Regions from separate parts of the Monashia sp. NPDC004114 genome, predicted to be linked through region 2. Evidence: predicted binding sites of a transcription regulator. Region 2 holds the regulator's gene; the other holds the start of a gene.
What was found. The regulator HrcA, encoded in region 2, represses chaperone genes, less so after heat shock. The targets are predictions, from matches to a motif close to TTNGCACTCGNNNNNNNCGAGTGCNAA.
Positions count from the first base shown of each region.

Region 1: groL (chaperonin GroEL) is a predicted target of HrcA. The motif match lies at 1,802-1,828, and genes of this name have one in related genera.

Region 1 covers NZ_JBSGGK010000001.1:323,100-326,507, forward strand. The annotation lists gene groL (chaperonin GroEL) at 13-1,644, opposite strand; gene ACWEOW_RS01360 (HIT family protein) at 1,904-2,329, opposite strand; gene ACWEOW_RS01365 (hypothetical protein) at 2,432-2,911, opposite strand; gene ACWEOW_RS01370 (MBL fold metallo-hydrolase) at 3,029-3,408, shown strand, end outside.
Region 2 covers NZ_JBSGGK010000002.1:442,600-446,007, reverse strand. The annotation lists gene ACWEOW_RS04825 (aldehyde dehydrogenase family protein) at 1-37, shown strand, start outside; gene ACWEOW_RS04820 (DUF3097 domain-containing protein) at 50-925, opposite strand; gene hrcA (heat-inducible transcriptional repressor HrcA) at 1,313-2,359, shown strand; gene dnaJ (molecular chaperone DnaJ) at 2,505-3,408, shown strand, end outside.

The DNA.
Region 1 (3,408 bases), on a different contig from region 2:
GGAGCGGTGGGCTCAGAAGCCCATGCCGCCCATGCCGTCCATGTCGCCGCCACCCGGCATGGCCGGAGCAGCCTTCTCGGGCTTGTCGGCGATGACGGCCTCGGTCGTCAGGAACAGCGCCGCGATCGAGGCGGCGTTCTGCAGCGCCGAGCGCGTCACCTTGACCGGGTCGATGATGCCAGCGGCCAGCAGGTCGGCGTACTCACCGGTGGCTGCGTTGAGGCCGTGGCCGGCGTCCAGGCCGCGGACCTTCTCGGCCACGACTCCACCCTCGAGACCGGCGTTGATCGCGATCTGCTTGAGCGGGGCCTCGGTCGCGACGCGCACGATGTTGGCACCGGTGGCCTCGTCGCCGTCGAGCTCGAGCTTGTCCAGCGACTTGGCGGCCTGGATGAGCGCGACGCCGCCACCGGCGACGATGCCCTCCTCGACGGCAGCCTTGGCGTTGCGCACGGCGTCCTCGATGCGGTGCTTGCGCTCCTTGAGCTCGACCTCGGTCGCCGCCCCCGCCTTGATGACGGCCACGCCGCCCGCGAGCTTGGCGAGGCGCTCCTGGAGCTTCTCGCGGTCGTAGTCGGAGTCGGACTTCTCGATCTCCGCCTTGATCTGGGCGATGCGGCCCTCGATGGCGGACCGGTCGTCCTGGTCCTCGACGATGGTCGTCTCGTCCTTGGTCACGACGACCTTGCGGGCCTTGCCGAGCAGGTCGAGCGTGGCGTTCTCGAGCTTGAGGCCGACCTCCTCGGAGACGACCTGTCCACCGGTGAGGATGGCGATGTCACCGAGCATGGCCTTGCGGCGGTCGCCGAAGCCAGGGGCCTTGACGGCAACCGACTTGAACGTGCCACGGATCTTGTTGACGACGAGCGTCGCGAGGGCCTCGCCCTCGATGTCCTCGGCGACGATGAGCAGCGGCTTGCCCGACTGCATGACCTTCTCCAGCAGCGGCAGCAGGTCCTTGACCGAGCCGATCTTGGAGTTGGCCACGAGCACGTAGGCGTCGTCGAGGACGGCCTCCATGCGCTCGGTGTCGGTGACGAAGTACGCCGAGATGTAGCCCTTGTCGAAGCGCATACCCTCGGTCAGCTCCAGCTCGAGGCCCATGGTGTTGGAGTCCTCGACGGTGATGACGCCTTCCTTGCCGACCTTGTCCATCGCCTCGGCGATGAGCGAGCCGATCTCCTCGTCAGCGGCCGAGATCGAGGCGGTCGAGGCGATCTGCTCCTTGGTCTCGACCTCCTTGGCCGAGTTGAGCAGCGACTCGGAGACGACCTCGACGGCCTTCTCGATGCCGCGCTTGAGGGCCATCGGGTTGGCGCCGGCGGCCACGTTGCGCAGGCCTTCCTTCACCATGGCCTGGGCGAGCACGGTCGCCGTCGTCGTGCCGTCACCGGCGACGTCGTCGGTCTTCTTGGCAACTTCCTTGACGAGCTCGGCGCCGATCTTCTCGTACGGGTCGTCGAGCTCGATCTCCTTGGCGATCGAGACGCCGTCGTTGGTGATCGTGGGGGCGCCCCACTTCTTCTCCAGCACGACGTTGCGGCCCTTGGGGCCGAGCGTCACGCGGACGGCGTCGGCAAGGGTGTTCATGCCCCGCTCGAGACCGCGGCGCGCCTCTTCGTCAAACGCAATGGTCTTGGCCATTCGGGTGGTTCCTCCCACGCGAATCGAAAGGTGGTTGGCCGCATGCCGCCCGCGACGGACGGGACCAGACCCCTCAGCTCATGTCGCTGCGGGACCCCAGCCCCTCGGCATACGGTCCGTATCTGTCACTCCCGCACGGAGAGTGCTAACGCCATTATTGGCACTCTCCCATGGCGAGTGCAAACGCCCGTCCACCCACCATGACGTCGAGGTATGCCGCCGCGCCGGGTCGGGCGCGTCGCGCTGGGTGCGCTCGGGGTCAGGCGGGCGGCCGCGCGGCGAGCGCCTCGGTGAGGCGAGCGGCATACTCGGCAGCCTCCGCGTCGGAGGTGTAGGTCGTGCGCGGCCAGAAGAATCCCCGCAGGCCGTCACCCTTGGTGCGCGGCACGACGTGGACGTGCAGGTGCGGCACCGACTGGCTCACGACGTTGTTCATCGCCACGAAGCTGCCCGTCGACCCCAGGCCCGCGACGACGGCTCCGGCGAGGCGCTGGGCCGCGGCGACGAGGCCGGCATGGAGCGAGGCGGGAAGGTCGAGCAGCGTCTCGACGTGCTCCTTCGGCACGAGCAGCACGTGCCCCTTGAACACCGGCCGCCTGTCGAGGAAGCCGAGGAAGTCCGGCTCGTCGAGCACGACATTCGCCGAGACCTCGCCGGCCACGATGGAGCAGAAGACGTCGTCCACGGTCCCAAGGCTGCCACGCGCCACTTCCCGACCACCCCGCGGTTCGAGGTATTTCATCGCACGTGTATCGCGCGACGGGATACCTCCAACCAGCCGTGCGGGTCAGCAGATGACGCCGAGGAGGCAGCCTGAGTCGTTCTGGGTCGTCGTGGGCGAGGGCTTGCCGGTCGGTGGCTTCGGCTTGTGCCTGCCCTTGCCGTTCGTCGACGTCGGCGACGGGGCTGGGGTCGTGGCCGGCGCCTGGGAGGTCGCTCGAGGGGACGTGGCGGGCGGCGCGGGACGGGGCGCGGTGCGGGTGGGCACCACCGACGGCGTGGCCCTGGCCGGGACCACCGTCGCCGTCGGCGCGCCCTCCGTCGCGCCGGCACCTGCAGCCGACGGGTCGGCAGACGTGGACGCGTCCCAGCCGCTGACCGGCGGCGCGGGAAAGACGCCGGCGATCGCCTGGTCGCGCCAGCTCTCTCCTGGCCAGAGGGCGACGACGACCGCAGTCAGAACGGCGAACGCCGCGAGGGCAGCCGCCACGACGAGGTCCCGTCGTGGGTTCGGACGGTGACGCTGCGAACGGCTCTCGATCGACATGGTCCACAAAAATAGACGAATCGGACCAGCCGTGGGTCCGTGGGCCGGGCGCCACTACGGTGGGTCCATGCGTCATGAGACGTGGATCACACGGCTCCGCCCGACGGGTCCGTAGCCGTGAGCGCCGGCTTCATCGAGGTCGCCGACCGCGTCTTCGTCGCGCGGTACCCACAGTGGGACGTCAACGTCGGGCTCGTGCTCGGCCGCGACGGGGCAGTCGTGGTCGACACGCGCGCCAGCGACATCGAGGGCACCGAGGTCCTCGACGACGTCCGCCGCCTCGGTCGGGACCTCACCGTCCGCCACGTCGTCAACACCCACGTCCACTTCGACCACACCTTCGGCAACCTGGCCTTCGACGTCGCCACGATCCACGCCCACGACAACGTCGGCCGCAGCTATGTCGCCGACGCCGAGCGGATCAAGGCAGCCTTTCGGGCCGACCCTGGCGACGGCCCCGAGATGGGGTACACCGCCAAGGACGCCGCCGAGGTCAT
Region 2 (3,408 bases):
CGACCTCGTGGTCTTCCCGGGCCGCCGCACGCGCTAGCCACCCCGTGGCTCAGGCCCCGGGCTCGGTGACGAAGTCGATGAGCTCCTCGACGCTCGCGAGCAGCGCGGGCTCGAGGTCCGCGTACGTGCGGACTGTCCCGAGGATGCGCTTCCACGCCAACGCGATGTCGGTCTGAGTGTCGTGCGGCCAGCCGAGCGCGTCGCAGATGCCGTGCTTCCACGAGGTGCCGCGCGGGATCACCGGCCACTGCTGCCAGCCGAGCCGCTCGGGCCGCACCGACTGCCACACGTCCACGAACGGGTGTCCGAGGATCTTCACGTGCGGGGCGATCCCAGGCAGCGCGCGCGCCTGCTCGACGAGTCGTGCCTCCTTGGTACCGGGCACGAGGTGGTCGACGAGCACGCCGAGACGTCGTCCGGGACCGGGCTGGAACTCGGCGACGATGCCGGCGAGGTCATCGACGCCGTCCATCAGCTCGACGACGACGCCTTCGACCCGAAGGTCGTCGCCCCACACCTTCTCCACGAGCTCGGCGTCGTGGCGGCCTTCGACGTAGATCCGCGAGCCGCTTGCGACGCGCGCGCGAGCCCCGTGGACGGCGACGGAGCCGCTCGCCGTGCGCGCGTCGGCGCGCCGCGCTTCGGCCAGGGCCGCCGATGCTGCCGCGACGGGTTTGGTCAGGGTGACGGGCCGTCCGTCGACGAGGAATCCCGGCCCGAGCGGGAACGCCTTGGTGCGGCCACCGCGGTCCTCGAGGTGGACCACGTGCATCCCGCCCGCCTTCTCGACCCGCACGACGGCGCCGACCCAGCCGGTCTCGACCTCCTCGACGACCAGGTCAGGCTCGGCCGGCAGGTCGACCGAGCGCCCGCGCCGGGGCGCCCGCCAGTCGCCGCCCAAGACGTCCGATCCGTAGCGATCCATGGAAGACACAAGCCCACACGGTATGCCGCGCGGACGCCGTGACCATTGACCGCCACGCGGTGGGCCCCTCCCCCTCGCTGCCCTCCGTTTGGGGGCCGGGGCGCGCAGATGGATGGTGTTTCCCGGACCTGGCCCTCCGTTTGGGGGCCGCGGCGCGCAGATGGGTGGTGTTCCCCGGACCTGGCCCTCCGTTTGGGGGCCGCGGCGCGCAGATGGGTGGTGTTCCCCGGACCTGGCCCTCCGTTTGGGGGCCGCGGCGAGGGTTTCGGGTAGGGCAGTGTCGTCGTCTGCGGCATACGGTGGGATGAAATCGGAGAACTGGACGCGGCGACGTAGACTTGGCACTCGGGTCGCGAGAGTGCCAGGCCGAGGCGAGGAGGTGTCGCGATGAGCGAGGAGCGCAAGCTGATGGTGCTGCGCGCCATCGTCCAGGACTATGTCCAGACATCCGAGCCGGTCGGCAGCAAGGCGCTCGTCGAGCGCCATCACCTCGGGGTCAGTGCCGCGACGGTTCGCAACGACATGGCACAGCTCGAGGAAGAGGGCCTGATCCACGCCCCACACACCTCTGCCGGTCGCGTGCCGACCGATGCCGGGTACCGCGTCTTCGTCGACCGGCTCAGCCAGATCAAGCCGCTCGGTGCCGGGGAGCGCCGTGCGATCTCGCACTTCCTCGAAGGCGCCGTCGACCTCGACGACGTCGTCGACCGGACGGTGCGGCTGCTGGCCAGCCTGACCCGACAGGTCGCCGTCGTGCAGTACCCATCGCTGACGCGCTCGACGGTGCGCCACATCGAGTTCGTCCCGATCGGCGCGAGCCACCTGATGATCGTCCTCATCGTCAACACCGGGCGCGTGGAGCAGCGCGTCGTCGACACCGGGCGCTCGGTCGTCGACACCGACGGTGAGGCCCTCATCGCCTGGCTGCGGAGCAAGGTCAACGACGTCGCAGCCGGGGTGCCGTTCGCGGTCGCCACGACCCAGCTGCGCCGGCTGGTCGAGGAAGCCGACGAGGCCGACCGCCCGGCGCTGGGTGCGGTGGTCTCCGCACTCGGCGACGCCCTCGCCGAGGAGCGGGAGGAGCGGGTCGTGCTCGCCGGTCAGGCCAACCTCGCCCGCGCGGCCACGGCCGACTTCTCGCGGACGATCGGGCCCATCCTCGAGGCCCTCGAGGAGCACGTCACGCTGCTGCGCCTGCTCGGCCAGCTCGGCGACGACCCGGAGCTGGTCTCCGTGCGAATCGGCTCAGAGAACCCTGTCACCGGGCTCCAGACCACCTCGCTCGTGTCGATGGGGTACGGCTCCGGCAGCGAGCGCATTGCAAGCCTCGGTGTCCTCGGCCCGACCCGCATGGACTACCCCACGACGATGGCAACGGTGCGCGCCGTCGCGCGCTACGTGTCCGAGGTCCTCGACGACAACCGCTCGACCTGACCGTGCCGACAGCGCAGCCCATCCGCCACCGCTACCCAGCATCAGCCCCAACAGCCCGAAACCAGCCTTGACCTCCGATCCTGACCGACACCGACGCGAGCCGCGCCTGCACGGCCCGAACGCCACGCACTGAAGGAACACCCGCTTGAACGACTACTACGCCGTCCTCGGTGTCTCCCGCGACGCAAGTCAGGAGGAGATCAAGAAGGCCTACCGCCGGCTTGCCCGCAAGCTCCATCCGGACGTCAACCCCGGCCCGGAGGCTGAGGAGGAGTTCAAGCGGGTCTCGCAGGCCTACGAGGTGCTGTCGGACCCGCAGAAGCGTCGCTCCTTCGACCTCGGTGCCGACCCGTTCGCGACCGCTGGCGGCGGCTTCGGCGCCGGCGCGGGCTTCTCCTTCAGCGACGTCATGGACGCCTTCTTCGGAGCCGGCGCAGCCGCCGGCAGCCGTGGTCCGCGGTCGCGGGTCCAGCGCGGTCAGGACGCACTCGTGCGGCTCGACATCGACCTCGCCAAGGCGGTCTTCGGCTCCGAGGAGGAGCTGACCCTCGACACCGCGATCGGCTGCGTCCGCTGCGGCGGCGACGGCGCCGAGCCCGGCACGGGCCGGCAGACGTGTGGCATCTGCCACGGCGCGGGCGAGGTGCAGCAGGTCCAGCGCAGCTTCCTCGGCCAGGTGATGACCTCGCGCCCCTGTGTCAACTGCCAGGGCTACGGCACCGTCCTCACCGACCCGTGCCACGACTGCTCCGGCGACGGCCGGGTCCGCACCCGGCGCACGCTCAAGCTCAAGGTGCCGGCCGGCGTCGACACCGGCACCCGCATCCAGCTCACCGGCGAGGGTGAGGCCGGGCCCGGCAACGGCCCCAAGGCCGACCTGTACGTCGAGATCCGCGTGCTCAACCACGACACGTTCACCCGGCGCGCGGACGACCTGCACTGCAGCGTCGAGCTGCCGATGGCGGCGGCTGCGCTCGGCACGACCGTGAAGCTCTCCACCTTCGACGGCATGCAGGACCTCGAGATCCGCCCGGGCACCCAGAGCGGCG